Regions from separate parts of the Nonomuraea sp. NPDC003804 genome, predicted to be linked through region 4. Evidence: riboswitches for the same ligand, from Rfam matches in the RefSeq annotation. Region 4 holds a riboswitch; each other region holds the start of a gene.

Region 1 (7,449 bases), on a different contig from region 4:
GCCGCACTTGGCGGCGCCGGTGCCGCCGGGGGCGGCGCGGGTGTACTCGGTGGACAGCCACACCGACACCGGCTTCACGCCGCCGCTGAAGTACGAGGCGGCGGGGGAGGCGATGACCATGTACCGGTAGCTCTTGGACGGGTAGTTGACGCCCAGCCCCACCTGCGTCGCGATGATGAAGGGCCGCAGGTAGAGGCTGTGTCCCTCGGTGGTGGGCACCCAGTTGCGGTCGGCCTGGACGAGCAGGTCGAGCGACTCGACGAAGGTGTCCTCGGGCAGTTCCGGCATGGCCATGCGGCCGCAGGAGGCGTTGAAGCGGCCGGCGTTCGCGTAGGGCCGGAACGTCACGATCGACCCGGTGGCCTGGCGGTAGGCCTTGAGCCCCTCGAACAGCTCCTGCGCGTAGTGGAAGACGGAGGTGGCGGGGTCGAGGACGAGCGGCCCGTACGGCGTGAGCCGCGCGTCGTGCCAGCCCCTGCCCTCGGTGTAGTCGATCGAGATCATGTGATCGGTGAAGGTCTGTCCGAACCCCGGGTTCGCCAGTACCTGCTCGCGCTCCGCAGCGGTGCGAGCGTGGTCGGAGAGCTGCACATCGAAGCTGAGCTTCTGAGCGGTGGTCATGACAGAAATCCTTCTCTTTCCGCGAGATTTGCCCTGAGTCCATTTTGCGATGAACCGGGTAACGGGAACTTACAGCAAACGCCTGGCGTTCTCGCGAGCCGCCAGGCGCTGATTGTGGTATCCAGGCGGCTACGCGCTCGCCGGATCCCGGACAGTATGGACCCGGCCGAAGGGCGCCAGGCCGCCTATGGTGCTGGAGTGGCAGGCGGTCAGGCGCCGCCGGCTACTCGTGCGGTGATGTCGTCACCGATCTCGTGCGTCGTACGGCCGGCCCGTCCGGTGAGGCGCTCCACGATGTCGTCGGCCACGGCCTGCTCGACGCGGGCCGCCTCCTCGGTCAGGCCGAGGTGGTCGAGCATCATGGCCACCGACAGGATCGTGGCGGTGGGGTCGGCCTTGCCCTGGCCGGCGATGTCGGGCGCGCTGCCGTGGACCGGCTCGAACATGCTGGGCGCGGTCCGGTCGGGGTTGATGTTGCCGCTGGCGGCCAGCCCGATGCCGCCGGCGATGGCGGCGCCGATGTCGGTGATGATGTCGCCGAAGAGGTTGTCGGTGACGATCACGTCGAAGCGCTCGGGCTGGCTGACGAAGAACATCGAGGCCGCGTCGATGTGCTGGTAGTCGGTCGTGACCTGGGGGAACTCGGCGGCCACCCGGTTGACGGTGCGCATCCACAGGTCGCCGGCGTAGGTCAGCACGTTGGTCTTGTGGACCAGCGTGAGCTTCTTGCGGGGGCGCTCGGCGGCTTTGGCGAAGGCGTAGCGGACCACGCGCTCGACGCCGAAGGCGGTGTTGAGCGACTCCTGGGTGGCGATCTCGTGCGGGGTGCCGCGACGCAGCACGCCGCCGGCGCCCGCGTAGAGGCTCTCGGTGCCTTCGCGCACGACGATCATGTCGATGTCTTCGGGGCGGGTGTCGGCCAGCGGGGTCGTCACGCCGGGGAAGAGCTTCACCGGACGCAGGTTGACGTAGTGGTCGAGCTCGAAGCGGAGCCGCAGCAGCAGGTCGCGCTCGAGGACGCCCGGCGGGACGCTGGGGTCGCCGATCGCGCCGAGCAGGATGGCGTCGTAGCCGCGCAGCTCCTGCAGCGTCTCGTCGGTCAGGGTTTCGCCGGTGGCGTTGTAGCGAGTGGCGCCCAGATCGTAGTGGGTGGTCTCGATCTTGGCGCCGACCGCCTCCAGGACCTTGAGCCCTTCGGCGACGACCTCGGTGCCGATCCCGTCACCGGGGATGACGGCCAGACGAATGTTGCGCGACTCCATGGCCGGTACCTTACCGGGTCGTCTCGGCTGGCGAACACCTGATCTCATTGTCTGGACAAGGCGTTTTGTCGTGTTTGCGGTCTTTTGACCCTTTCGTTAGAGTCTCGGCCAGCCTAATCCGGTGCGACGTTCGCACGGAGCCGGGGACCCATTCCCCCTGGGGCGAATCGGCACCCCCATGCCGTAGGGCGGCTTCCACGCCCGAGCCCGTCAGCTAACCCGGTCGGCCCCGTGGAAGGACATTCCCCTGTCTCGCATCATCACGGCTGCCGTCGTCGGCGGCCTCCTCGCCACAGGTATCGCCGCCGCCTCCCCCGCGTCGGCCGCCCCCGTTCCCGCCCCGAAGCAGCCGGTCACGGCCGAACCCGGCACCGACCGGCCCGTCCAGGACGACCCCGCTCGTACGGTGACCCTCACCGGGGCGGACATCAAGAAGGCCCAGCTCGAGAAGGCACCCAAGCCCGCATGGCAGATCGCGCTCGACTTCGCGATGGCCAAGCGGGGCACGCCGTACGTCTGGGGCGGCACCGGGCCGAACGGCTACGACTGCTCAGGACTGACGATGAAGGCCTACAAGAAGGCGGGGATCGAGCTTCCTCGCGTGGCCGCCGACCAGTACCAGGCGTACGACAAGAAGATCACGTGGAACAACCTGAAGCCCGGCGACCTGGTCTTCTTCAGCGGACTGGGCCACGTCGGGATGATCTCGAAGCCCGGCTACATGGTGCACGCACCGCACAGCGGTGACGTGGTGAAGGAGGAGAAGCTCAGCGCGTGGCGGCGCCAGGCGTTCGTCGGCGCGGTACGGCCCGACCCCAAGGGCGTGAAGCAGCAGGCGCGGCTCGTCGAGGCGAAGTCCTCGTCCGCGCCCGTGGGGCTACGAGCCACGTTCTGACCCGTCGGAGCGCGCACCAGCCCGGGAACCGGAGGCGGTTTCCGGGCTGACGCGCGCCCGGAGGGGGATCCGGGGTCTCCCCGGTGGAGCAGGGGGACCTCCACCGGGTGGTCCCGCTCAACAGGGGAAGCCGGCCGGCGCCCTCAGGGGGAAAGGGTGCTCCCGCCCAGCAGGAGAACCAGCGGGAGGAAGGGTGGTCCCGCTCAGCCGGGGAAGGGGGAACCGCCGTTGTCCCTGCGGTCCAGGGCGGTCTGGAGGGCCTGCGCGGCCTCTTCCTCGTGGTCGTCGGCGCGGTTCCATGGATACATGTCGTACACGTGGCTCATCTCGTTTTCGCGGACGCGAGTGGAATCGGACGTCGGATCCCGGTCGCGAATCCGACCGGGCCTGGTCTCGTGCGGTCCGGATCACGGACCGGACGAAAGGGGACTTAAGGCCGACGCAACGCCGCTCACCGCGACGGGTAGTCGACCTGCCCTAACAGGCCCCGTCGCGGCAGGTAATAAGTACGAGTACCCAGCGCATCCCTACCAAAGTACCTGGCACGGTCCATGCTGTCTCGTTGGACGTCCGAATATCTCACGATGCGAGACGACAGCGGAAAGAAAGAACGCCCTCCCGCCGAGCGGCGGAAGGGCGTTCTCCATGGGAAGCGTCAATCGGACAGGTCGACCGAGCGCCCGCTGTCGGCGCCGATCTCCGCCACGATCTGGTCCATCACGTCCGACGGGATCGCCGAGTCGACGGTCAGCGCGATCAGCGCCTTGCCGCCCTTGACGTCCCGCGCCACCTGCATGGAGGCGATGTTGATGCCCTTCTCGCCGAGCAGGTGACCCACGACGCCGACGATGCCGGGCCGGTCGGTGTAGGTGAAGAAGGCCAGGTGGTCGGTCGGCTCGATCTCCATCTCGTAGCCGTTGACCTCGACGATCTTGGTGATCTGGCGCGGCCCCGACAGCGTGCCCGACACCGAGACGGTGCGGCCGTCGGCCAGCACACCGCGCACGCCGACGACGTTGCGCCAGTCGGGGCTCTCGGAGCTGGTGACCAGCTCGACGGTCAGGCTGCGCTCCTTGGCCAGCAGCGGTGCGTTGACGTAGGTGACGGCGTCCTCGACGATGTCGGTGAAGACGCCCTTGAGCGCGGCCAGCTCCAGCACCCGCACGTCCTGCGCGGCGATCTCGCCACGGACCTCGATGTCGAGCTTGGTGGCGGTCTCACCGGCGAGCGCGGTGAAGACGCGGCCCAGCTTCTCGGCCAGCGGCAGGCCCGGCTTGACGTCCTCGGCGACGACGCCGCCCTGAACGTTGACCGCGTCGGGCACGAACTCGCCGGCGAGGGCCAGCTTGACGCTGCGGGCGACCTGGGTGCCGGCCTTCTCCTGGGCCTCGTGGGTGGAGGCGCCGAGGTGCGGGGTGGCGACGACCTGGTCCAGCTCGAACAGCGGGCTGTCGGTGCAGGGCTCCTTGGCGAACACGTCCAGGCCCGCGCCTGCCACGCGCCCTTCCTTGATCGCGGAGTAGAGCGCGGTCTCGTCGACGATGCCGCCGCGGGCCACGTTGATGATGCGCACCGACGGCTTGACCTCGTGCAGCTCCTTGTCGCCGATGAGACCCAGGGTCTCCTTCGACTTCGGCAGGTGCACGGTGATGAAGTCGGCGGTCCTGATGACCTCCTCGAGGCTGACCAGCTTGACGCCCATCGCCGCGGCGCGGGCCGGCGGCAGGTAGGGGTCGTAAGCGATCAGCTCGACGCCGAACGGCTGCAGCCGCTGGGCCACGAGCTGACCGATCTTGCCGAGGCCGAGGATGCCGACGATCTTCTCGTCGAGCTCGACGCCGGTGTACTTGGACCGCTTCCACTCGCCGTTCTTGAGCGCGGCGTGGGCCTGCGCGGTGTTGCGGGCGCTGGCGAGGATGAGTGCGATCGTCTGCTCGGCGGCGCTGGTGATGTTGGAGGTCGGCGCGTTCACGACCATGACGCCGGCCTTCGTCGCCGCCTCGACGTCGACGTTGTCGAGACCGACACCCGCGCGGGCGACGACGCGCAGTTTCGGCGCCGCGGCGATGGCCTCGGCGTCCACCTGGGTGGCGGAACGGACGATGAGCGCGTCCACGTCGGCGAGCGCGGGCAGGAACTGCGAGCGGTCGGCGCCATCGGTGTGACGGACCTCGAAGTCGGCGCCGAGCACCGCGAGACCTGCTTCCGACAGCTCCTCTGCGACCAGAACGACGGGCTTGTTCACTGTGATGGATCCTTCGGGCATGCGACGGGCTGAGGGACACGTCAGCGGGCCCCTCGGATCTCTCTGAGTCTATCTAGGCTTGTGAACGCATTCACGAGGGTCTCAGGATCTGGGCGAGCCCGGTACCCACCCCCCGGGAACTCATCCCGACCGCAGCCAACTTTGTCTTGATCGGGAGATTTCTTCGCTATTAGCCTGATAAGCCGTGGGCTACTACCTATCGTTCACCCTATGAGCATCGGGAACCCCGCTCTCGCCGACGTGCTCGTCCAGCACGGCAGTCCGCACCTGCTGCTGGCCGCACTCGCCGACAGGGGAATCCTGGTCGCCGTGCGCCCTGACCGCTCCGTCGTCCTGGGCACGACCCAGGTCGGTGACCGCGTCCTGCTCGGTTATACCGGGCCCCAAACCTACGCACGGCACCGGGGCGGCCATTCGCTGTCGGCCTGCGACGCCGACACCATCCTCGACATCCAGCGCGTCACCGGCGTGCGGGAGATCGTGATCGACGCCGCAGGCCCGGCCGCGGCAGCCGTACCGATCGAGGATCTCCAGCGTTTCCTCGTCTCGACGCGGACGGGATCGCAGCCGGTGCTGTCCGGCGCGATGCCCACCGCGTACGCGACCGGGGCCATGGCCGCGGTCTCGACCGGTGGCTCGGTGCTGCAGAGCGCGCCGCCCGTGCAGATCGCGCCCGCGCCGCAGTCGTGGATCCCCGCGCCGCGCCCCCACCTGTCGGGGCCCATGCAGCAGGTGGATCCCGGCTACCGCCGGTGCACCCACCCGATCCTGCCCGCGCTGCGCGGCGCGATCGTGCTGCTGCTGTCCGACTACCCGCTGGTCCACCACGTGTGGATCTCCGAGGCGCGGACGGCCTCGGGCGCCCCCGGCATCATGCTGCACGTCAAGGTCCACATGTCGGCGGCCGAGGACGTGGTCCGCGACCTGCACCGCGGGGTTCGCGCCAGGCTGCCGCAGCTGGCGGCCAGCGAGGCGCCGATCCTCATGGCCCGGGTGGCCGACGCGCGTAGCGAGCGCAGGATGGTGGAGCTGGGCGCGCACGTGGTGTGCGCGGACGTCACGGACTGATTGGCCTACCGAGCAAGAGCGCGGACGTCACGGACTGATTGGGCCTACCGAGCAAGAGCTCGGTCGGCTTGACTGGCGGCGTGATCGTCTCCACCGGCGTGCGGCTCGGGTACGGCGTGGGTTCGTTCTGCACGGCCACCTTCGCCGCGGTGCCGGGACTGCTGCTGCTCTACTACATGACCAACTTCCTGGCCGTGCCCGCGTGGTTCGCCGGCCTGGTCGTGGCCGCGCCCAAGGCGTGGGACCTGGTCGTGAACCCGCTGGTGGGCCGGTGGTCCGACCGTACGGTGTCACGGATGGGACCGCGCAGGCCGTGGATGCTGGCGGGCGCCTGCACGCTCCCGCTCGCCTTCGCGGCGCTGTTCGCGGGCCCCCCGCTCACCGGCACGCCCGCCGCCGTCTACGTGGCGGCGGTCTTCCTGGTCGCCGCCACCGCCTACGCGCTGTTCGAGGTGCCGTACAAGGCGATGCCCGCCGAGATGACCGGCGACTACCACGAGCGGACCGCGTTGCTGCAGTGGCGGATGGTCTTCATCGGCGCGGCGACCGTGATCAGCGGCGTCGTCGCACCCGCCATCGTCAACAGCCAGGGCGACGGCGGGACGCAGGCCGGCTACCGGCTGATGGGCGTCACCATCGCGATCGTGATGCTGGCCGCCATGCTCGGCGCCTTCTTCGGTACGGCCCGCGCCCCCATGACCGGCGCCCCCGAGCCCGACGGCGGCTCGTTGTGGTCGCAGTTCGCGGTGCTGCGCGGCAACGCGTCGTACGGCTGGCTGCTGGCGCTGAGCTGCACGCAGTTCCTCGCCGTCGGGGTGATGCTGGCGGCGGCGCCGTACTTCGCCACCTACGTGCTCGACGACCCCAAGGCGACCAGCACGCTGTTCGCCGCGCTGATCGGGCCGATCCTGCTCACGATGCCGCTGTGGCTGAAGCTGTCCAAGCGTTACGACAAGCGGGGGGCGATGCTCATCGCCGGCCTCCTCTTCGCCTGCGGTACGGCGGCGGCGGTCGCCACGCCCCTGTTCGGCGACCTGTTCGCGCACCTCATGCTGCTGGTGGTGGGCATCGGGTTCGCCGGCGTCCAGCTGCTGCAGTTCTCGATGCTGGCCGACGTGATCGCCCTCGACGCCGCCACGACCGGCATGCGGCGCGCGGGGGTGTTCACCGGGTTGTGGACGGCGGTCGAGAGCGCGGTGAGCGCCTTCGGCGCGCTGATCTTCGGCGCGGTGCTGTCGCTGGGTGGATTCGTGCCGTCCGATCCGGGCAGGCCGGTGGCGCAGCCGGAATCGGCCGTCACCGCCGTGCTCCTCGGTCAAACAGCCGTGCCAGCCTCC
Region 2 (7,449 bases), on a different contig from region 4:
ACGGGTTCCGCAACTACCTGCGTTCCGACGAGAAGACGCAACCGGAGGTGCTGCTCGTCGATCGTGCCTACATGCTCAACCTGACTCCGCCCGAGATGACCGTCCTCATCGGCGGCCTGCGTTCCCTCGGAGCCAACGTCGGCGGTACCCGGCACGGCGTCCTCACCGACCGGCCCGGCGTACTCACCACCGACTTCTTCACCAACCTGCTCTCCCTGGGCACCCGGTGGAAGGCATCGGACTCCGAGGAGCATCTGTACGAGATCCGCGACGTGGTCACCGATGAGGTGAAGTGGACCGCCACCGCGGTCGACCTCATCTTCGGCTCCAACTCCCAGCTACGGGCCCTCGCGGAGGTCTACGCCAGCCAGGACGCCCGCGACAAGTTCGTGACCGACTTCGTCGCGGCCTGGACCAAGGTCATGGAACTCGACCGGTTCGACCTCGCCTGACCCGTGAACGCCCCCGCCGCCGAGGGCGGCGGGGGCGGCGGAGGCGGCGGAGGCGAATCGGTCCAGGCGGCTCGCCATCGCCTGCTTTCAGTTCATCGAGACGTGGACGTGGTCGTAGTGGTTCTCGGTGATGCTGCCGCGGTCGGACATCGGCCGCCAGCCGCTGCCGCTGTTGATCCGCTGCCGCCAGATCACGTACTTGACGCCCAGGCGGGTCTGGTTCTTCACCGCCCACGCCGCGATCTGGTCGCCCAGCGTCCGGTTGACGGCCGCGGGCATGGAGCCGCCCGAGCTCATCATGAAGTCGCAGGCCCGTCCGAGGGGGTGTTCCCCGCTGCTGCCCGACCGGTAGCAGCCCACCTCGAACGGCAGCGCGAACGTCTTCTTGATGGTGTCGCGCATGAGCCGGGTGCGCGGGGTGATGTTGTCCGACCCGGCGGGAAGCTCGGGCGCCCAGCTGCCGTCGGCCTTGCGGCCAGGACCGGTCGGCACGAGGGCCTGCAGCTTCTTCTCGATGTCCTTGATCATGCCCTCGGCGGCCTTCCGGTCGCCGGCGACCTGCTCGGTCTCGGTCCTGATGCGGTCGGCGAGCGCGGTGGCCGCGTCGGCGGCCTGCTTCTTGGTGTCGCGCGCCGCGGCGACGTTCTTGACGACCGCGTCCTGTTCGGCGCTCATCTGCTCGAGCAGGGCGGCGGTGTTGAGGTCGGGGGTGAACAGCAGCGTCGGCAGGTCAGGGGTGCTGGCCTGGTAGCGCAGCTCGGTGATCCTCGAGGCCTCCTTCTCGGCCGTGACCAGCGTCTGCTCGGCCGCCGCGAGCTGTTTCCCGGCCGCTTTCGCGTCCTTCTGGGCCTTGGCCAGCGAGACGCGCTTGGCGTTGTAGGTCCGGATCAGCTTGTCGACCCGGGTGTTGAGCTTCTTCAGCTCGGTCCGCAACTGCGGTTCGGACGGCTTGGGGGCAGCCGAGACCGCGGTCGCGGAACCGATCACGAGGGACAGCGCGGCGACAGCACCGCATGCGAAACGGGACGTGGGGGACGCCACGAACGATCCTCTCCGTCTGCCGGCCGGGTTAGCTGACGGGTTCGGGCGGGAGAAGCCCTACCACACGCGTGGATTCACCCCAGGTTCTCGATGGGTCCCCGGCTCCGGGCAACGCGCCCAGGATTAGGCATGTGACGGCTGCGAAAGCCGACGAATCGGGATATTAGTAGTAAATCCCCCGTAATGCGACCTCAAGCGGACATTAATTAGTGATCTACTTGTGATCGAAGCAGCCGCGCCGCGTCCTCGGGCAGAACGTCGTTGACGAAGGCGCCCATCGCCGACTCCGAGCCCGCCAGGTACTTCAACTTCTCCGGCGCCCGGCGGATGCTGAACAGCTCCATGTGCAGGTAGGCCAGGTCGCGGCCGTGCCGTACGGGGGCCTGGTGCCAGGCGGCCACGTACGGCATGGTCACCCCGAACAGCCCGTCGAGCGCCTTCAGCACGCGGGTGTAGACGGGGCCGAAGGCGGCGCGCTCCTCCTGGGTGAGCGCCGCCAGGTCCGGAACCTGGCGGTGCGGGTAGAGGTGCACCTCGAACGGGTAGCGGGCGGCGGCCGGCACGAACGCGGTCCACAGATCGTTGGCGGCCACCACACGCTCGCCCGCCCGCTCGGCGGCAAGCACGTCGGCGAACAGGTTCGGCCGCTTGGCCGCGGCCGCCAGGTGCAGGCGGGTGCGCGGGGTGACGTAGGGGTAGGCGTAGATCTGGCCGTGCGGGTGCGCCAGCGTGATGCCGATCTCGGCGCCCCTGTTCTCGAAGCAGAACACCTGCTCCACGCCCGGGATCGCCGACAGCTCGGCCGTGCGGTCGGCCCAGGCCTCCATCACCAGCTCCACCTGCTGGTCGGACAGCGCCGAGAAGGAGGAGTCGTGGTCGGAGGTGAAGCAGACGACCTCGCAGCGCCCGACCCCCGGCCGCACCTCGCTCAGCCCGCCGGGGGCGGCGTAGGTGCCCAGGTTGGTGGAGAAGCTGGGGAAGCGGTTCTCGAAGACGGCGACGTCGTAGTCGGCGGCCGGGATCTCGGTCGGCTTGCCGGGCCTGGTCGGGCACAGCGGGCACTCGTCGGCCGGCGGCAGGAACGTGCGGGTCTGCCGGTGACCTGCCATCGCCACCCACTCCTCGGTGAGCGGGTCGTAGCGCAGTTCGGAGGCCGCGGGCCTGGGCGGCAGCTCGCGCTCGTCGATCGCGCTCCGGTCGGCGTCGTCGCGCCGGTCGAAGTAGATCAACTCTCGGCCGTCGGCCATGTGCGCGATGGTGCGCTTCACTTGATGTCCTCCGCGATGATCAGTTCTCCCGCCCGCTCGGCCAGCTCCGCGCGCGCCTCGTCCGGCAGGGCCGCGTCGCTGATGACGACGTCGGCCTCCGACAGCTCCGCGATCGTGCTGATGCCGACCGTGCCCCACTTGGTGTGGTCGGCCGGGACCACCAGGCGGTGTGCCGAGGCGACCAGTTCCCTGTCGGTCTCCGACTCCAGCAGGTTGGGGGTGGTGAAACCGGCCTTGGTGCTCATGCCGTGCACGCCCAGGAACAGCGTGTCGACGTGGAGCCGCCTGATGGCCGCGACGGCGACCGGGCCGACCAGGGCGTCGGACGGCGTGCGGACGCCGCCGGTGAGCACCACCGTGCGGTCGGCGCGCGGGCTGCGGTGGAAGACGTCGGCGACGGGGATGGAGTTGGTGATGACGGTGAGGTCCGGCACGTCGACCAGGTGGTGGGCCAGCGTCCAGGTGGTGGTGCCGGCCGACAGGGCGACGGCGGTGCCGGGGCGGACGAGCGTGGCCGCCCTGCGGGCGATCGCGTCCTTCTCCGGCTGCTGACGCATCGACTTGGCGGCGAAGCCCGGCTCTTCCGTCGAGCCGGGGCCGTTGATCGTGGCCCCGCCGTGCACCTTCTCGAGCAGGCCCCGCTCGGCGAGCGCCTCCAGGTCCCGGCGAATGGTCATGTCGGAGACGCCGAGCTCGCGGACGAGGTCGGCCACCCGGACTCCGCCGCTGCGACGGACGCGCTCCAGGATCGCCTGTTGCCGCTGTGGTGCGAGCATGTGCCCTCCTTCCAACAGATTCCACCAAATTATGACACAACTATGTTGAAACATGGGGAGTGGAATCTGGCGAAGGCCTTGTCCGGGCCGCCGCCTTCGCGAGAGGTTGGGATCATCACACGAGGAGGTAGGCGATGGCGAAGCGCGCCCGCAAGACCAAGGCCCGCAAGAAGAAGGCGGCCAACCACGGCAAGCGTCCCAACGCTCGCTGAGGCAGGACATCGGGTACACCGCGTACGCCGCGTACCCGATGTCCGCTCCCCCCTCCGGCGCCGCGGGCAGCGACCGCGGCGACCCCGTACAACGCGCTGACCGGCGCGGTTGCCTGCCTTCGTCACCGACGGTCGCGATAGTGTGACCCATGATGTCGCGTGGACTGCGGATCCTCATCGGCCTCGGTGCCGCGGTGGTCATCCTTGTCGGGCTCAGGCGCGCGAGCGCGATCATGGCCCCGGCCTTCCTCGCGCTCACGCTGACGATCGCCGTCAGCCCGCTGCGCGCCTGGCTGAAGCGGCGCGGCGCGGCCTCGTGGGTACTGGTGACCGTGCCGCTGACGGTCGTGCTGCTGGTGCTGCTGGCGTTCGTGGGTGCCCTGGTCGTCTCGATCGCACGGCTGGCCGGCCTGCTTCCCCAGTACGCCGACGAGTACCACCAGCTGGCCGCCTCCGTCACGCAGTGGCTGGCCGGCCTCGGGATCACCCCCCAGCAGATCAGCGCCGCCGTCAAGGCGCTGGATCCCGGCAAGCTCGTCCCGCTGGTGCAGGGCTTCCTGAGCGGCCTGCTCGACGTCGCCTCCGCGTTCATCGTGATCATCCTGCTGGCGTACGGCATGAGCATGGACGCGGGCCACATCCAGGCCGCCGTCCGCCGGCTGCAGAGCACCAAACCCGACCTCGTGCGCGCGCTGACCGACTTCGCCAGGGGCACCTGCCGCTACCTGGTGGTCTGCACCGTCTTCGGCTTCATCGTGGCGGTGCTCGACGCGGGCGCGCTGTGGCTGCTCGGGGTACCACTGCCGGTGCTGTGGGGGATGCTGTCCTTCATCACCAACTACATCCCCAACGTCGGGTTCTTCCTCGGGCTGCTTCCGCCCGCGCTGCTGGCCCTGCTCGACTCGGGCTGGGTCACGATGGTCTGGGTGATCGTCGTCTACACCGTGGTCAACTTCGTCATCCAGTCGGTGATCCAGCCCAAGTACGCGGGGGAGTCAGCGGGTCTGTCGACCACGCTCACGCTGCTGTCGCTGCTGGTGTGGTCGGTCGTGCTCGGCCCGCTCGGCGCCATCCTCGCCGTGCCCCTCACCGCGCTGGCCAGGGCCCTCGTCATCGACGCCGACCCCGGCACCCGCTGGGCGATCCCGCTGGTCAGCGGAGAAGCGCGGGAAGAGCGGCCGACACCGCCCGATGGAAGGTCGGGTACGCGTAGATCATCTGGCTGAGCCGTTCGACCGGGATCCTGGCGTGCACGGCCAGCGTCAGCATGGACAGCATCTCGCCGCCGCACGGACCGGCGCTCGTCGCGCCGACCAGGACACCGTCGGCGGCGACCAGCTTGACGAACCCCTCCGCCCGCGCGATCCAGCCGCGCGTCGAGCCCGCCAGGTCCGTGAGGGACACCCTGACGTCCAGCCCCCGCTGGCGGGCCTGGGCCTCGGTCAGCCCGACGGCGCCCACCTCGGGATCGGTGAACGTCACCCTCGGCACCGCGTGGTACTCCGCCTCGTACACCGGCTCGCCCAGGATCTGCCTGACGATGATGTCGGCGTGGTACATCGACATGTGCGTGAACGCGCCCTTGCCGACCACGTCGCCCAGCGCCCACACCCCCTCGGCGGCGCGCATCCGCTCGTCCACGGGGATCGCCCGCGCGCTCTCGTCCAGCCCGATCGCGCCGACGCCGAGCGCGGCGAGGTCGACCCTGCGGCCCGTGGCGACCAGCAGCCGTTCGGCCGTCACCCCCGCCAGCGTGAACCTGCCGTCCGCGTAGGCGACCTCGTCGACCTTCACCCCCGTGCGCACCCCGATGCCCTCGTCGGTGAACACCTTCTCCACCAGCGCGCTCGCCTCGGGCTCCTCCATGGACAGCAGCCGGTCCAGGCCCTCCAGCACCGTCACCTCCGCGCCGAACCTGGAGAACACCTGCGCCAGCTCGGCGCCGATGGCGCCGCCGCCCAGCACGACGAGCGACTCCGGCACCGTCTCCGTCTCGATCGCCTCGTGGTTCGTCCAGTACGGCGTGCCGTCCAGACCCTTGATCGGAGGGACGGCCGGCCGCGACCCGGTGGCGATCACGATGCCCCGCCGCGCCCTGATGACCTGCTCGCCCACGGTGACCTCGTCCGGCCCGGTGATGCGGCCGTGGCCCCTGACCAGCAGGCCGCCCTTGCCGGTGAAGCGGTCGGCGGCGACCTTGTCGTTCCAGTCGTCGGTCGCCTCGTCGCGGATGCGGCGGGCGACCGGGGCCCAGTCGGGCGCCAGGCCGCCCTGGGCGACCTCGTTGGCCGCGGTGACCATCATCTTGGAGGGGATGCAGCCCCAGTACGGGCACTCACCACCGACCAGGTTCGCCTCGACACCGGCGACCTCCAGGCCGGCGTCGGCCAGCCGCTCCGCCGCGTCCTCGCCACCGGGACCCAGGCCCAGCACGATCACATCGACATCCATCCACCCACGTTACGCCGCCCGCCCGGCGACGACGCGATGGCCAGGACCGGCTTCACCGCACCGCTCAGCGCTTCCCCTCCGCCAAGGAGAAGCCGGTCACGTGACGGGCAGGCCCGACAGCGACCGGGCGATCCGCTCCTCGGGCAGCGCGAAGTCCTCCATCTCGCCCGCCAGATAGCGGTCGTAGGCGGCCAGGTCGAAGTGGCCGTGCCCGCACAGCGCGGTCAGGATGACCTTCTCCTGCCCGCTCTCCTTACAGCGCAGCGCCTCGGCGATCGTCTCGGCCAGCGCGTGCGTGGGCTCGGGCGCGGGCACGATGCCCTCGGTCCTGGCGAACCGCACCCCGGCCGCGAAGCAGTCGGTCTGCGAGACGGCGACCGCCTCGAAGAGCCCCAGCTCGTACATGTGCGACAGCAGCGGCGACATGCCGTGGTAGCGCAGCCCGCCGGCGTGGATCGGGTCGGGCACGAAGTCGTGGCCGAGCGTGTGCATCTTCAGCAGCGGCGTGAACCCCGCCGTGTCGCCGAAGTCGTAGGCGTAGACCCCGCGGGTGAAGGACGGGCACGCCTCGGGCTCGACCGCCCGCAGCACCGGCGAGATGTTGCCGGCCAGCTTCTCCCGCAGGAACGGGAAGACCAGCCCCGCGAAGTTGGAGCCGCCGCCGGTGCAGCCGATGACGACGTCGGGCATCTCGGGAAGCTGCTTCAGCGCCTCCTCACCGATCACGGTCTGGTGCAGCAGCACGTGGTTGAGCACCGACCCCAGCGCGTAACGGGTGTCGTCGGCGGCCCCGGCCACCTCGACCGCCTCGCTGATCGCGATGCCCAGGCTGCCGGGCGAGTCGGGATCGTCGGCCAGCACCTTGCTGCCCGCGCCGGTCAGCGGCGAGGGGCTGGCGTGGACGGTCGCGCCGTACACGCGCATCAGCGAGCGGCGGTACGGCTTCTGGTCGTAGGAGGCACGCACCATCCAGACCTCGCACTCCAGCCCGAACTGGGCGCAGGCGAAGGCCAGCGACGATCCCCACTGGCCGGCGCCGGTCTCGGTGGTGAGGCGGCGGATGCCCTGCTTGGCGTTGTAGTAGGCCTGCGGCACCGCGGTGTTGGGCTTGTGCGAGCCGGCGGGCGAGACGCCCTCGTACTTGTAGTAGATGCGGGCGGGCGTGCCGAGCGCCTTCTCCAGGCGGTGGGCCCGCATCAGCGGTGTCGGCCGCCACAGGCGGTAGACGTCGAGCACCTCCTGCGGGATC
Region 3 (7,449 bases), on a different contig from region 4:
GCGGTCGGCACAATGCCCGCATGACCGACAGGACCGTGCGGATCTCCAAGTACTTGGCCAGGCACCTGCGCCACGACCCCGCCGCCATCGGGATCACGCTGGACGAGCACGGCTGGGTGCCGATCGACGAGCTGCTGGCGGCCGCGGCCAGGCACGGCTTCCCCATCACCAGGGATGAGCTCGACACGGTGGTGGCCGACAACGACAAGCGGCGCTACGCGATCAACGGCGACCGCATCAGGGCGAGCCAGGGCCACTCCGTGCCCGTCGACCTGGGACTGGCGCCGGTGGAGCCGCCGCACGTCCTCTACCACGGCACCGTCGGGCGCAACCTGGCCGCCATCAGGCGCTCGGGCCTGCTGCCGATGACCAGGAGGCACGTCCATCTGTCGGCCGACAGGCAGACGGCGGTGCGGGTCGGCTCCCGGCGCGGCGTCCCGGTGGTGCTGGTCGTCGACGCGCGGGCGATGCACGCGGCCGGGCACGAGTTCGTGGTCAGCGCCAACGGGGTGTGGCTCACCGACGCCGTGCCGGCTGCTTACCTGCGGTTCCCCGGCTGATCGGTGCAGACGGGGGGATGGACGAGGGTCCTGCGGGTGGCCGGAGGGCACGCGCGCTGAGACGGCGCCGTCGCGGCCTGGGGGAGCGTTCTGCGGGGGGAACGTTCTGCGGGGGGAACAGGGTGGCCGGTCCGAAGGGACCGGCCCGAGCCCGTGGGTGGCCCCCGTCACCGGAGCGGCGCGTGGCCGTCCTGGCGACAGGGCCGGGGGGAATGCGGGGGAAGGGGAAGCGTCAGCCGCCGTAGCTGGGGTAGCCGTAGCCGACGACCTGCGACTTCGGGCGGACTCGCTGCTCGACGGCGCCGTTGCCGGTGTTGCCCTCGATGGTGCTGATCGTGCCGTCGCCGTTGTCCTTCTCGACGAAGCCGACGTGGTCGATGGAGTCGAGGCGCTTGCTGCCGTCCCAGGCGAAGAAGACGACGGCGCCGGGCTTGGGCGCGGTGCCCCAGCGCTTGTTGGCCTTGAACCACTTGGCGTGGGTCACCGTGTAGGCGTCCCAGCCGACCTGCGTGCGGGCGCCGGTCATCTCACCGACCCACGAGACGAACATCGCGCACCACGGGGCGTTGGCGTACGCGCTGACGTCGCCGCCGTCCCTGACGACCGTCTCCCTGGCGCGCTGCGATCCGACGTACCAGTTCTGGAACTTGGTTCCGCCGCCCGCGGAGTTCTCCTTGACGCCGACCTGCTTCTTGGCCTCGGAGAGAACGACGGTGGCGGACGGGATGACCTTGGCCTCCGGCCTGGCGGCGGCGGGCTTGCCGGCCTCCTCCTTGGGCGCCTTGGCGAGGACGGCTACCCGCTGGCTCTCGGACAGCGGGAGCTTCTCGGCCTGGGCGGCGGTGGGAACGAACGAGCCGGCGATGACGACGGCGCCGAGCGCGGCATGCGCGTAGGTGAGCTTCGGGGCACGGCTACGGCTGTGCTTTGCCATGGGAAGGGGAACTCCTTGCTAGCTTCCTGCCGCTTACCGGGTTAGCTGACGGGTTCGGACGCGAAGCTGCCCTACGGCACGGTGTGCCGATTCACCCCAGAGGAAGTGGGTCCCCGGTTCCGCATGGTGCGGATTCAGCGGTCACAGGCGAACCTGTGATGATTGCAATGACAGGCAATGTCCGGAATGCCCGGTTTATGCCTTGAGTGAGCCTAAGGTAATACACGAGGCAAGTAGCTTACAAATTGATAAAGGTCCGGCGATCATTTACGGTCAGGTCATGTCGCCACAGGACCTGTTCAACAGGGGGCTGCGGGAAGACGGACACCGTCCGGACGAAGCCCGGCGATGGTATCTCCTGGCGATCGCATCGGGCCATCCGGCCGCCGTCCAGCGGGCGGCCTTCAACCTCGCGCTGATCGAGGACGAGAGCGGCCACCTCGACGCGGCCCGCCACTGGTACGGCAGGGCCGGCACGCCCAGGGCGATGTTCAACCTCGGCGTCCTGGAGGACTGCTGCGGCAACACCGACGCGGCCCGGCGCTGGTACGCCAGAGCCATCGAAACCGGCCACGAGGAGGCCGCGCCGCGTGCCATGTTCAACCTCGGCCTGCTGGAGGGCAGGGAGGGCCGCCCCGACCGGGCCCGCGCCCACTTCCGGGCGGCCGCGGGCTCCGGCCACGCCGAGGCGGCGGCCCGCGCTACCGAGCGCCTAGCCTGACCCTGGCGTCCTCCAGCATCCGCATCATCGCCAGGCTCTCGTCCAGCGGCATGACCGAGCTCTCCGTCCTGCCCTCGGCCAGCGCGGCGCGCACCTCGCGCACCTCCTCGGCGTAGCCGTTCATGGCGGGGTCCAGGACGAGCTCCTCCGGCTCCACGCCCGGCCCCGACAGCACGATGCGCCGCGGCGCCCAGAACGGCGCGGCGATGTCGGCCCGCAGCCCCGTCCCCACCACGGTCGCGGTGTTGGCCAGCGGGCTGAGCAGCGAGGTTTCGACCAGCGCCCTGGTGCCGCCCGCGTAGGTGAGCAGCGCCGCCACCTCGGCGTCCACGCCCGAGGGGCCGAGCGATCCGGTGAGATGCGTCTCAGCCGGCTCGCCGAGCAGCAGCTGCGCCAGCCCGAACGGGTAGATCCCCAGGTCGAGCAGCACCCCGCCGCCGAGCGCGGGGTTCCAGAGCCGGTGCTCGGCCGTGTAAGGCTGGACGAAGCCGAACGAGGCCTGCACCGAGCGCAGCTCCCCGAACCTCTCCTCCGTCAGCAGCGCCCTGATCAGCGGGTTGAAGCGCATCCACATCGCTTCCATCAGGAACACGCCCGCCTGCCTGGCCAGCTTCACCATCCGCTCGGCGTCGGCCACGCTCGCGGCGAGAGGTTTCTCACACAGCACGGCCTTGCCCGCCGCGATGGCCGCCTCGGCCACCTCCAGATGCTGGGCGTGCGGGGTGGCCACGTAGATCACGTCGACGGCGGGGTCCTGGCATAGCTGGGCGTAGGAGCCGTAGGCCGCGTCCGCGCCGAGCGCCGCCGCCAGCTCCGCGGCCCTGCCCTGGTCGCGGGAGCCGACCGCGGCCACCCGCATGCCGGGCTCCGCGGCGATCACCGCGCCGACCGTCCTGGCGATCCCGCCCGTGGCCGCGATGCCCCACGCTAACTCACGCATGACAAACCTCCCTTTCCGCGATCAATCCTCCCTTATCGCGGACATGCGAACGGCCCGCGCCGGCGGCGCGGGCCGTGCCCGTTCGCTCATGTCAGCCCATCCAGTTGAACGTGGCGGGGTCGGGACCGAGGCGCGTGCCGTTGTTCAGCGCGCCGATCGCCGCCATGTCCTCCGGGTCGAGGGTGAAGTCGAACACGTCGATGTTCTCCCTGATCCGCGAAGGGGTGACCGACTTGGGGATCACCACGTTGCCGAGCTGGACGTGCCAGCGCAGCACGACCTGCGCGGGCGACTTGCCGTGCTTGCGGCCCAGCGTGGCCAGCGCCGGATCGTCGAGCAGCCCCCTGCCCTGCCCGAGCGGGCTCCACGCCTCGGTCAGGATGCCGTTGGCCTCGTGGAAGGCGCGCAGCTCCGGCTGGGGGAAGCGGGGGTGCAGCTCGATCTGGTTGATCGAGGGGACGATCTCGGTCTCGTTCATGAGCCGCTCGAGGTGGGCGATCGTGAAGTTCGACACGCCGATCGCGCGCACCCTGCCGTCCTTGTAGAGCCGCTCCATCGACTTCCACGCCTGGACGTACTTGTCCTGCGCGGGGACGGGCCAGTGGATGAGGTAGAGGTCGAGCTGATCGAGACCCAGCCGGGACAGGCTCGCCTCGAAGGCCGCCTCGGCCCTGTCGTGGTCGTCGTTCCACAGCTTGGTGGTGATGAACAGCTTCTCGCGCGGAACGTCCGCGCGGGCGATCGCCCGGCCCACGCCCTCCTCGTTGAAGTAGAGCCTGGCGGTGTCGATGCTGGTGTAGCCGGCCTCGATGGCGAAGGACACGGCCCGCTCCGCCTCGTCGTCGGGAACCTGCCAGACGCCGAAGCCGAGTTGCGGTATCTGCACGCCGTCGGTGTTGAGCAGCAGCGAGTTCATGTTCATCTCTCCATTGTTAACGTCGCGTTGGCTGGCACTTCGAGTGGGCGTCCTACCGTGGCGCGTGTCGTGAACGAACAGGAATCCGTGGCCTGGGTGGAGTCGCCACTTCAGATGCTCTGCGCCGTCGAGGCCCACCACGCCGGGCTGCTGGGAGACCGGACGCTGGTGGTGCCGCGCGCCGGGCTGCGCCCGCTGGCCACCACCAGGCGGGAACTGCTGAGGCTCGACCTGCCGCGCGGGCTGGAGCTGGCCGAACCCAGCGAGCGCATGCCCCGCACGCTCAACGCCGTCGGCGACGCCTTCTCCGGCCGGGTCCAGCTGCGCTGGGTCATGATCCGCCCCGGCCGCGTCGTGATCGTCGACGACGGGCTCGCCACGATCCGGCTGCTGGAGCTGCTGTCGGCCCGCCCCGCCAGGCCACTGCTGCGGGCCCGCGCCGAGCCGAGCGCCTGGCGGACCACGCTCGGCCTGCTGGCGGCCGGACGGCTGCGCCGTACCGCCCGCAAGGGCGCGCTGTCGGTGTTCACGGCTCTTCCCGTGCCCGGCGAGCTGGCGGCGGCCGTCCGGCAGGCCGGCGTCGAGCTGACCGGCCACGACTTCGACTGGCTGCGCGCGCAGCCGATGAGCACGCCCGGCCCCTCCGAGCGGACGGTCGTGCTCGGCACCTCCCTGGTCAGGAACGGCCTGGTGCACCGCGAGCGCTACCTGCGCTGGCTGACGGAGCTGGCGGCCGAGGAGCCGCTGGCCTACTACCCGCACCGCCGCGAGGACCCCGTCGACCTGGCCCTCATCCGCGAGCGGCCCGGCATCACCGTCCACGCCCCCGGCGTTCCAGCCGAGCTGACCCTGCGCGGCCTGTCCGCCGAGCAGCGCGTGGTCAGCCTCCCCTCGACCGCCATCAGCTCGCTGCGGGTGCTGCTCACCCCGCGCGGCGTCGCGGTCGAGCCCGTGCACGTGCCCGACGACTGGTGGACCAGCCGCGCGGCGCCATCCCTCCGATCCCACCTGCAGATGTTCTCGGGAGTACCCAGTTGAAGGTCCTGGCTCTGGCCGATTCCGACTCGTACCTGAAGTGGGCGGCCAGTCTCCTGGACGACCTGCCCGCCGACTGCGTGACGGAGCTCGCGGTCGTGCGCACCCCGATCACCCCCTCACCGGAGCAGATCGCCGCCGCGGTCGCCGGGACGCGGTCCTCGGCCGTCCCCGTGCTGTCGGCGCGGGCGCTCAGGCGCGCGGCCGAACGGCTGCGGCCCGACGCGATCCTCGTGGCGTGCACGGGACCGGTCGTCGACGTGCTGGTCGCCGAGGTCCTCGACGGCCTGCGGCCGCGACCCGTCTTCGTCACGGGACTGCCCGGCATCTCGGTCCCCGCCACCGAGAAGGCATGGCTCTTCCGCAGTGGCTGCGACCTGTTCGTCGTGCACAGCGGCAGGGAGGTCGCCGAGTTCGGCGCGCTGGCCGCCCGGCTCGGCGGGGGCGGCGCGGTGGGGCTGGCCAGGCTGCCGTTCCTGCGTGACGTGCCCCCCGTCGAGGGCGGCAACCGGGTGGTGTTCGCCACCCAGGCCAAGGTGCCGCGGCGGCGCGAGGACCGCGAGACGATCCTGCGCGCGCTGGCCACGCTCGCCGCCGCCCGGCCTGACCTCGACGTCGTGGTCAAGCTGCGGGCGCTGGAGGACGAGCGGCAGACCCACAACGAGCGCTACCACTACCAGCGGCTGTGGCGGGAGCTCGGCCTCGACGGCGACGTCCGCTTCGCTGCCGGCCCGATGCACGAGCACCTCGCGCACGCCGCCGGGTTCGTCACCGTCAGCTCCACCGCGGCGCTGGAGGCGATCGCCCAGCGGGTGCCGCTGCTGGTGCTGTCGGACTTCGGGGTGAGCGCCGAGATGATCAACCTGGTGTTCGAGGGCAGCGACGTCCTCGGCACGCTCGACGAGGTCGCGGAGGGCGCCTTCCGCTCGCCGTCGCCCGCCTGGTGCGCGGAGAACTACTTCCACCCCGCCAACCGCAGCGACTGGGTGGCGCTGCTCACCGCGCTGGTCATCGGGCCGCGCACACCGGCCAGGTCGTTGCTGGACGGGCCGGAGCACGTGGCCGCGCGCCGCCGCGCCCGCCTGCGCGTGGAGGTGCCGCCTCAGGTGCTGCGCGCCGGCTACCGCGCCAAGCGCAGGGTCCGCAGGTACATCAAGTCGTTCACCTGAACGCCACGTGCCCCGAGGCAGGCGGCTCCCTCGGGGCACGGAACACCGGTGGCCCGGAGGGCCTGAGGCCTGGCAGGCGGCCTCATCCGAGCGTGCGGGACAGGCGGCGGCGGATGCGGCTCAGCGTGCCGGGCCGTTCTCCCTCCGGCAGCAGCCCCAGCGCCTTCAGCCGCTGCCTCTTGAAGTACCGGCCGGTGCCGTGCTCGGCGGCGAACGCCTCGGTGCCGGCGCGCAGCTCGGGATGGGCTTCGCTCTGCATGCAGTACCCCACCGCGCCCACCAGGCGCGAGATCTCCACCGGCGGCGCCGCGGCGAGCGTCCCGTCCGCGGCCAGCCGGGGCAGCAGCGCGTCGATGATCGTCACCGGGATCCTGTTGCTGTTCTCGTACGGCGACAGCCGCTCCAGCACCGTCGACGTCCCGTACGAGGCCGCATCGAGCCCGAAGAAGCGGGCGGCCGTGACCAGGCCGGTCGAGAAGCATCCGACGACCAGCGCGGGCCGCAGCGCCGCGAAGCACACCTCGGCCGGCACGCTCTCGCCCGCCACGACCAGCCGCACGCCCAGCTCGTCGGCGCCGGCCCGCAGCAGCTGCGTGTGCCGCCGGCCCGCGGCGGGATGCGGCTTGAACACCACGCTGTCGTGCCCGCGCGCGACGAGCCCGCGCAGCATCGCCATGTGCAGCTCGTGCTCCTCCTCGGGCGTGACGATGTCGAGCGACGACAGGTACTGACCCAGGATCATCGCCTCGCCGGCCATCATGTCGGGCGCGGTGCCCGCCACCTGACCGACCACCGAGAGGAACGCCTCCTGCGACAGGGTGGCGGCCGGCACGCCGTACTCCGACAGCAGCAGCGGCCGCAGCCCCGGGACCAGGTCCAGATGCAGGAGCCGGGTGACGCGCCGGAAGATCTCGGCCGGCAACGGGTCGCGGGTCGGGCCGTAGCTCATGAGCCCGTCGGAGTAGACGGTGATGGGGCAGTCGCGCACCAGCCCGGCGATCGTGCGCGCCGGCGGCACCGCGATCGACTCGAGCACCAGCTCCTCGACCGTGTCGAGGCCCAGCGACGCCCCGATCAGCCTGCTCATCATCGGCACCTCGATGACGCGAGCCTTCCAGTCGGACGGGTGCAGCGGCGCGATGAGCTCGTTCCACGAGCGCACCTCGTCGAAGCG
Region 4 (7,449 bases):
TGGCGGCGTGGTCGAAGCCGCCCATGATGCCGATGCCGGTCACGTCGACGTCGGCGTCGTCGGGCACGACGATCTCGACTCCGCCCATCACGGCGAACGCCCTGATCGTGATCTCCCCGCCGGTCAGCACGGCCTCGCGCAGGTCGATCTTGCCGCCGCCCCAGAAGGCCACCGTGGTGAACAGCCGGGGCGCCCGCCAGATGCCTTTGCGGTGGTATCCGCCCATGACGGCGATCGCCACCCCGCTCTCCTCGCCCGGCGCCGTCGAGGCGGCGGGGGAGTGGACGGGGGTGGGCAGGTCGTGGGTGAGGAGGTCGAGCTCCGCGTAGGTCTTGGCGGAGTAGACCTGGTCGAGGCGCTCGTGGAACTCCTCCATGCCCAGCCGCCCGTCTCCCGCGGCGGCGCGGAGGATCTCGGCGGTGCGTTCGCGGTCGAGGTCGGCGGCGCGCATGTCCTGGGGGCCACGGTCGGGCAGGGGGCTGCTCATGGGTAAAGCGTAGACCGGTTTCACGTGGTACGCGGGGTCGTGCGAAGCTGTCAGTGTCCCCAAGACCAGGAGGTCCTGATGGCTGAAACACCGGCGGAACCCGAGCCGATCGAGGCTCCCGAGGATGAGCTGAAGCGGAAGTTCCGCGAGGCGCTCGAGCGCAAGAACAACGCGCACGCAGACTCGGTCGCGGGCGGGCAGGGGAAAGGCCCCTCGAAGATTCACGGTGCCCACGGTCCCGCCTCGAACAAGCGGACCTTCCGTCGTAAGAGCGGCGGCTGACGCCACGACGTCGAAGGGAGGGTACGGCACCTGCCGTACCCTCCCTTCGTTTTTCGGCATTGTGGCGCTGAGTTGCGGAGACGCGGCTGGTGGGAGAATGTGAGAAACATTCTCAATAGCGCCTGGCGGAATAGCCTTGCCACTCTGGAGAGCTTTTTCGCTCCTCTAGCTATAAATATCCATAACCGCCGTCTTCTCCGTCTTTTTGGGGGCTCCTCCGCCTCCTACGCTGTCCCGGTCAGCGCGACGGTGAGGGAGGTCTCGTGCTGGGACTCGATGACTGCCTGGCCGAGGTCATGGCCATACCCGGAGCGCTCGACGCGATGGTGGTCGAGCACACGAGCGGCATGGCGGTGGTCGCGAACGGGAGCGAGGGCCTGGACGCCGAGCGCTCCGCGGCGGCGCTGAGCGAGGCACTGCGCCACACCACGGACGGGCTCGCCCAGACCTCCCCCGATGGCACGATCCGGATCGACGAGATGCTCGTCACCACCGACAAGGGCCACCACCTCGTGCGCCACCTGGTGACCCCGTTCGAGGGCCCGCTGGTCATCTACGTGCGGCTGGACAAGGAGCGGGCCAACCTCGCCCTGGCCCGCTACCGCCTGCAGGCCATCTCAGGACAGTTGACCTCGTGACATGCCGGCACTGGACACGCTGCTCGCCGGGCTGGCGAGAGAACGCTCGACGGGCGCCCTGCGGGTGGGGCGGGCCGGCGCGATCTTCATGGACGCCGGCCGGGTCACCTACATGGAGTGCGCGGACACGCCGAGGGCCGAGGACGTGCTGATGGCCAGCGGCAGGGTCTCGGCGCCCGCCCTGCGCAGGGCCCAGCGCGAGGGCGGCGCGCGCCTGGTCGACTACGGCATGCTCACCAAGGGCGAGCTGCAGCACTGCGTGCTCGGCGCGGTCCTCGACGCGGCGTACTTCCTCCTGCCGGTCACCGGGGCCAGGCCCAAGTTCCGGCCCGGCGAGCGGCACTGGCTCGGCTCCCACTGGTTCTTCGAGGTCGAGGAGATCGTCCGCGAGTGTGCCAGGAGGCGGGCCCAGCTGGAGCGCGTCTGGCCGTCGGCGGAGGTGGACACCGCTCCGGTCGCGCCGGTCAGGAGGCCGCCGGGCCACCGTGTCGTGCTGAGCGACCTGCAGTGGGAGATCCTCGTCCACGCCGACCGCATGGCCACCCCCCTGGAACTGGCCATGAGGCTCGGCCGGCCCGGCTACGCGACGCTGCTGGCCGTACGGCGGCTGGCGGCGGCGGGGCTGCTCACCCGTCCGGAGGGTACGGCGCCGCCGCTGCCGCGACGGGTCGACCGGGTTCCGGAGGCCGGGCCGCGCCACGACCCCGACGCTCCTGCTCTGCCCCTGGGGCCCGTGGTGACCGCGGACCCGACCGACGTGAACCTGCTGTTGCGGCTGAAGAAGGCGCTGGAGGAGCTGTCGTGAGGTTCCCCTCACTCAGAAGGAGGCCACCGGTGGAGCTGCGGGACGAGGTGCTGAAGGAGATGATCCTGTTGCGCGAGCGCACGCCCGACGTCAGCGGAAGCATCGCCTGCAGCGTGGACGGGCTGACCATCGCCAGCGACCTGACAGGCGGCAACGTCGAGCAGACCGCCGCGCTGTCGGCGGCGCTGCTGGCCCTCAGCAGACGCATGGCCGTCATGGCCGGCAAGGGTGCCCTGGAGGAGACCCTCATCTCGGGCAGCGCGGGCTTCGCCGCCTTCTACACGGCCGGCCCCACGATCGTCCTCACAGTCCTGGCCGAGCCCGGCACCAATCTCGGGCTGCTGCGGCTGGAGGGTCGCAAGACGGCGGCGAGCGTCGCCGCCATCGCATCGCGAAAGTGACTCGCATTCACACGGAGGAAACGCATGGCCAGCATGGACGTCTCGCTCAAGGAGATGATGGCGATCGACGGCGCGCTCGGGGCCGTCGTGGTCGACTACGGCAGCGGCATGGCGCTCGGCGCCCTCGGCGGCTCCAAGGACCTGGACCTGCAGGTAGCCGCCGCGGGCAACACCGAGGTCGTCAAGGCGAAGATGCGCACGATGGAGTCGCTCGGCCTCAAGGACGTCATCGAGGACATCCTCATCACGCTGACCGGTCAGTACCACATCATCAGGCCGATGACCGGCAGGGGCGGCAAGGGACTCTTCCTTTACCTGGCGCTGGACCGCACCAGGGCGAACCTGGCGCTGGCGCGCCACCAGCTGCGCGGCATCGAGGAGAAGCTCGAGGTCTGACGGACCACGCCCCGTGTCCGCGGCGCGGCGGGCACGGGGCGTGCCGTACGACCGGCCCGCGCCTTCTTCAGCCGTGTGTACTCCGGCTTTACCCTGGCGCCACTGCCGATTTCATGATTTTTATCCCCTTGATCGGCTTTCCCGCCGCGCCCGCGCAACCCGTTGTTTTTCAGGGGTTTCCGCGCTCTCCGCGCCTGCTGAATCGTGACGATAAAGGGTAGATCCTCTTTCCGATTCATGGGTTTGCTTTTGCCTTTGGGGTGATTTGCCCATAGAGTCCTTTGCGTTACCGAGCGGTGACCGTGCTCTTCACCAGGGAAGAGTCGGCCGGTCGGCGCCGAATCCCGCGACTGCGGGAACCGGGGACCCATCTCTTTGGGGTGAATCCGGCCTCGTGCCGGTAGGGCATCTCCACGCCCGAACCCGTCAGCTAACCCGGTAGGCGAGATGGAGAGGACACCACCCTTGTACGACAGCCCCCCGAACTGAGCGGCGCTTCCCCCCGCTTCCTTTCGCGCTCTGTCTTTTCGCGTAGCGACTGCTAGGCCCATGCCCGGCTACGCCTTTGCCTGATCTTCATGTGAGCGCGGATTTCCTATCCCTCGCACAAAGGACTTTCATGACCCGCCGCTTTGGCATGCGCGCTTCCGCCCTGCTCGTCACCACCGCCCTCGCCGTCGGTTCCGGCGCCGCCGCCGCTCTCGCCGAGCCCACGGAGCCCGACCTCGCCCGGACCACCCAGCAGCGGACCCTCCTCCAGGGAGGCACCACCGCCTCCTACTTCTGGGACGACTCCTCCGGCCGCGCCGGCGACACCGGCCTGCCCGCGAGCGGCATCTCGATGCGCAAGGGCCTGGCGGCCAGCCCGAGCTGGCCCCTCATGACCGAAGGCTACGTCGTCTACAAGGGTAAGAAGGCCCCCTTCTTCGTCGGTGACCGTGGTCCTGGCGTGCCCTCCAGCAGCGGCGTCATGCTCGACCTCGACGCCAAGACCTTCGCCTACCTCACCGGCGGCGAGTTCAACTCCGACACGCTGATGGTGAACGGCAACGGCGGTCAGGGCCACATCAAGGTCCAGTACGTCATCACCAAGTGGGGTGACGGCGTGGGCAAGAAGAACCACCCCGTCGCCTTCTCCACCGGCGCGTGGGGTCGTATGGACCGCAACCCGGCCAAGCCGCCGGTCGACTACCTGGCCCTGGCCGAGAAGAAGAAGGCCGAGGCCGCCAAGAAGGCGCAGGCCGCCAAGAAGGCCGAGCTGGTCGCCGCCCGCGAGGCGGACGAGCAGGAGTCCAAGGGGACGACGGCCGCCGCCGCGTCGGTCAGGCCCGCCTCCTTCGACGGCCCGGTGCGCACCACCGCCGCCCGGACCGCGACCGAGGACGACAGCCACACCGGCACCGCGCTGGCCATCATCGGCGGTCTCGCGATCGTCGGCGGCGTCGGCTACCTGGGCCGCGGCCACCTGCGCAAGGTCGTCTCCCGCTGATCTCCCCCTTGTCGTCATGCGAAACAGAATGAGATTCTGCTTCGCATGACGCTCATGGCGCGCGCCAACGGCATCGACATCGCCTACGACCCCATCGGCGACCCCCAAGACCGGCCCCTTCTGCTGATCATGGGGCTCGGCTCCCAGCTCGTCCACTGGGACGACGAGTTCTGCGAACTGCTCTCCAGGAGGGGCCACCACGTCGTCCGCTTCGACAACCGTGACGTGGGGCTCTCCACCCACTTCCGCAAGGCGGGCGTGCCCGACCTCACCCCCGGCGCGGCGGCGCCGTACCTGCTGAGCGACATGGCCGGCGACGCGGCGGGCCTGATGGACGCGCTCGGCTGGCCCGCCGCGCACGTGGTGGGCATCTCGATGGGCGGCATGATCGCCCAGGCGCTCGCCATCGGACACCCCGGCAGGGTGCTGACGCTGACCTCCATCATGTCGACGCCCAGCCCCGAGGCCGGGCCCCCCACCCCCGAGGCGATGGCCGCGCTGTTCGGCCCGCCCGCCGCCGACCGGCAGGGCGCGATCGAGCGGGCCCTGGAGGTCTGGTCGGTGATCGGCTCGCCCGGCTACCCCCTCGACCGCGAGCGCGTCGCCCGGCTGGCGGGCCTGGCCTTCGACCGCGACCACGATCCCGCTGGGACCACCAGGCAGCTGGCCGCGATCCTCGCCTCAGGCGACCGTAGCGAGGGGTTGGCGGGCGTGCGGGTGCCCACCCTGGTGGTCCACGGCGAGGCCGACCCGCTGGTCCAGGTCTCCGGCGGCCGGGCCACCGCCGCCGCGATCCCCGGCGCGCGGCTGATGACCTTCGAGGGCATGGGCCACGACCTGCCCCGCCCGCTGTGGGAGCCGGTCATGAACGCGATCACAGATCTTCAAGCGCGCTCCGCAGCCGCCGCAGCAGGCTGAGGTCCACCGGTTCGTGCCGCATCTCGGTGCCGGACGGCGCGGGGACCCGCTTGGGCAGCGCGGGCGCCCTCCTGGGCTTGACGAGCAGGTCGGCCGCCGCCAGTTCCCGTACGGCGAGCAGCACTGTGTAGGCCGTGGTGTCCAGCCGCCTGGCCAGTTGCAGCGGTGTCGCGGTGCCGTCGGCGTGGACCAGCACCTCCCACTGTCGGGCGCTCAGCGTGACGCGATCGCCCGGCAGGCGGGAGACCGGGACCACGGGCGCGGCGTCGAGCTCGTCCGACGGCCAGACCTCGTCCAGCCGGGTGCTCCTGCGGACGCATTCGGCGATGAGCTCGTCGACCTCGAAGTGCCAGTGCGGGCCCAGCCAGTGGCGCTCGCTCGGCTGGAAGGTGGGCCGGGCGGCGTCGGTGCCGAAGAGCACGAGCGCGGCGTCGAGCACCGCCCTGCGCAGCTGCTCGGCCAGTTCGTCGCGGCTCAGCAGGCCCTCGCCGAACAGCGGCTCGCCGCCCTCGCGCCGGGTCACCGCCCGGTCCACGTCGGCCGGGCTCACCCGCCCGCCGCCGGTGAGCAGCTCCTCGATGCCGGGCGTCTCGGCGCTCTCCATGTAGGTCACCTTGCCCTCGAGCAGGTAGACCACCCCGGAGCCGCCCACGCGCAGGGCGCCGGACGAGCACACCCCCGCCAGCCCGGTGAGGAGGCTTTCCAGCGGACGCACCGAGTCAGGCTATGAAGGCGCGGGCCGTACGGGAAGAGACCGGTGGTGGATATCTTCATCCCGGGCGGAGAAAGTTTTCTCCGGGGAGTAAGGATCACACCGCGTGATCGGCTGCCTCCCGGCTGTTGAGGATGAGGTGGACGTTCCTCTCCGCCCAGCGGGTGACCTCGGCGAGCGGCTGGTGCAGCGAGTGGCCCAGGTCGGTGAGCGTGTACTCCACCCTGGGCGGCACCTCGGCGTAGACCTTCCTGGTCAGCAGCCCGTCGTACTCCATGGCCCGCAGTGTCTGGGTCAGCACCTTCGGGGTGACGCCGCCGATGCGATCGCGCAGCTCGGTGAAGCGCATCGGCCCGCGGGACAGGCTCAGCAGAACGAGGACCGACCACTTGTCTCCGATGCGGTCGAGGACCAGCCGGGTCGGGCAGTTGGGGTCGAAGGCGTCGCCAGTATCCATAAGGTACCTATAGCACGATGAAGTAACCAGTATCCAATGGATACTATCGATGTCATGAAGAAGATCCTGGTTTTCGGCGCCACCGGCATGATCGGTCAGCGCATCGTCACCGAACTCGTCAACCGTGGCCACGACGTCACCGGATTGAGCAGGTCGGGCCCGGTCAAGGGCGACGTCACGCAGGCGGCCGAGCTCGCCGCCGGCCACGACGTGGTGATCTCGGCGATCGCCCCGCCGCGCGACGGCACCGAGCCCGAGGCGCCCTTCCTCGCCGCCACCAGGGCCCTGATCGACGGTGTCCGCGAGGCCGGCGTCCGGCGCCTGATCACCGTGGGCGGCGCCGGCGGCCTCGAGGTGGCGCCCGGCCTCGACCTCGTCGACACCCCCGACTTCCCGCAGATCTACAAGAAGGAGGCGCTGTCCCAGCGGGCCGCGCTCGGGCTCTACCGGGAGGTCACCGACCTCGACTGGACCTACGTCGCCCCGGCCGCGATCATCCAGCCGGGGGAGCGCACCGGCACCTTCCGCCTCGGCGGCGACCGGCTGCTCGCCGACGAGCAGGGCAACAGCGTCATCAGTGCCGAGGACTACGCCGTGGCCGTCGCCGACGAGATCGAGAAGGCCGAGCACGTGCGGCGCAGGTTCACCGTCGCCTACTGATGAAAAACGTGGCCGCTGGACTGCCGATACGGCGCTGACCTGCGAAAAGAGCGGCTCGGCAGTCTGATGGCCACGTTTCTCATCAGTACTGAGGCTCGTCGGGCAGCAACGCCTTCTCGTCGGGCTTGTGGACCAGGACGGTCTCGACGTACGAACGGACGGCGGCCGGGAGCCCCATGTCGCTCCCGGCCTTCTCCGACAGGA

Evidence for each region. Region 4 has a riboswitch for cyclic di-AMP ahead of ABZX22_RS26400 (hypothetical protein). Riboswitches for the same ligand answer to the same signal wherever they lie in the genome.
Region 1: another riboswitch for cyclic di-AMP. It lies ahead of ABZX22_RS17180 (C40 family peptidase); the one in region 4 lies ahead of ABZX22_RS26400 (hypothetical protein).
Region 2: another riboswitch for cyclic di-AMP. It lies ahead of ABZX22_RS29620 (hypothetical protein); the one in region 4 lies ahead of ABZX22_RS26400 (hypothetical protein).
Region 3: another riboswitch for cyclic di-AMP. It lies ahead of ABZX22_RS40055 (CHAP domain-containing protein); the one in region 4 lies ahead of ABZX22_RS26400 (hypothetical protein).

What each region holds. Positions count from the first base shown of each region.
Region 1 covers NZ_JBEXMT010000011.1:55,746-63,194, forward strand. The annotation lists gene ABZX22_RS17170 (branched-chain amino acid aminotransferase) at 1-621, opposite strand, end outside; gene ABZX22_RS17175 (3-isopropylmalate dehydrogenase) at 831-1,883, opposite strand; cyclic di-AMP (ydaO/yuaA leader) riboswitch at 1,984-2,127, shown strand; gene ABZX22_RS17180 (C40 family peptidase) at 2,290-2,778, shown strand; gene ABZX22_RS17185 (hypothetical protein) at 2,982-3,104, opposite strand; gene serA (phosphoglycerate dehydrogenase) at 3,434-5,023, opposite strand; gene ABZX22_RS17195 (hypothetical protein) at 5,255-6,112, shown strand; gene ABZX22_RS17200 (MFS transporter) at 6,193-7,449, shown strand, end outside.
Region 2 covers NZ_JBEXMT010000024.1:20,829-28,277, reverse strand. The annotation lists gene katG (catalase/peroxidase HPI) at 1-452, shown strand, start outside; gene ABZX22_RS29620 (hypothetical protein) at 540-1,493, opposite strand; cyclic di-AMP (ydaO/yuaA leader) riboswitch at 1,497-1,633, opposite strand; gene galT (galactose-1-phosphate uridylyltransferase) at 1,700-2,761, opposite strand; gene ABZX22_RS29610 (DeoR/GlpR family DNA-binding transcription regulator) at 2,758-3,537, opposite strand; gene ABZX22_RS29605 (AI-2E family transporter) at 3,899-4,975, shown strand; gene ABZX22_RS29600 (NAD(P)/FAD-dependent oxidoreductase) at 4,902-6,200, opposite strand; gene ABZX22_RS29595 (TrpB-like pyridoxal phosphate-dependent enzyme) at 6,297-7,449, opposite strand, start outside.
Region 3 covers NZ_JBEXMT010000042.1:54,105-61,553, reverse strand. The annotation lists gene ABZX22_RS40060 (RNA 2'-phosphotransferase) at 21-560, shown strand; gene ABZX22_RS40055 (CHAP domain-containing protein) at 793-1,494, opposite strand; cyclic di-AMP (ydaO/yuaA leader) riboswitch at 1,510-1,644, opposite strand; gene ABZX22_RS40050 (hypothetical protein) at 1,775-2,215, shown strand; gene ABZX22_RS40045 (Gfo/Idh/MocA family oxidoreductase) at 2,196-3,155, opposite strand; gene ABZX22_RS40040 (aldo/keto reductase) at 3,247-4,071, opposite strand; gene ABZX22_RS40035 (hypothetical protein) at 4,141-5,109, shown strand; gene ABZX22_RS40030 (DUF6716 putative glycosyltransferase) at 5,106-6,275, shown strand; gene ABZX22_RS40025 (alpha-2,8-polysialyltransferase family protein) at 6,358-7,449, opposite strand, start outside.
Region 4 covers NZ_JBEXMT010000020.1:111,608-119,056, reverse strand. The annotation lists gene ABZX22_RS26430 (DUF1707 domain-containing protein) at 1-487, opposite strand, end outside; gene ABZX22_RS26425 (DUF5302 domain-containing protein) at 566-769, shown strand; gene ABZX22_RS26420 (roadblock/LC7 domain-containing protein) at 1,033-1,407, shown strand; gene ABZX22_RS26415 (DUF4388 domain-containing protein) at 1,409-2,212, shown strand; gene ABZX22_RS26410 (roadblock/LC7 domain-containing protein) at 2,242-2,613, shown strand; gene ABZX22_RS26405 (hypothetical protein) at 2,638-3,009, shown strand; cyclic di-AMP (ydaO/yuaA leader) riboswitch at 3,335-3,469, shown strand; gene ABZX22_RS26400 (hypothetical protein) at 3,629-4,498, shown strand; gene ABZX22_RS26395 (alpha/beta fold hydrolase) at 4,544-5,416, shown strand; gene ABZX22_RS26390 (hypothetical protein) at 5,373-6,131, opposite strand; gene ABZX22_RS26385 (helix-turn-helix domain-containing protein) at 6,226-6,585, opposite strand; gene ABZX22_RS26380 (NAD(P)H-binding protein) at 6,640-7,245, shown strand; gene ABZX22_RS26375 (DUF4032 domain-containing protein) at 7,328-7,449, opposite strand, start outside.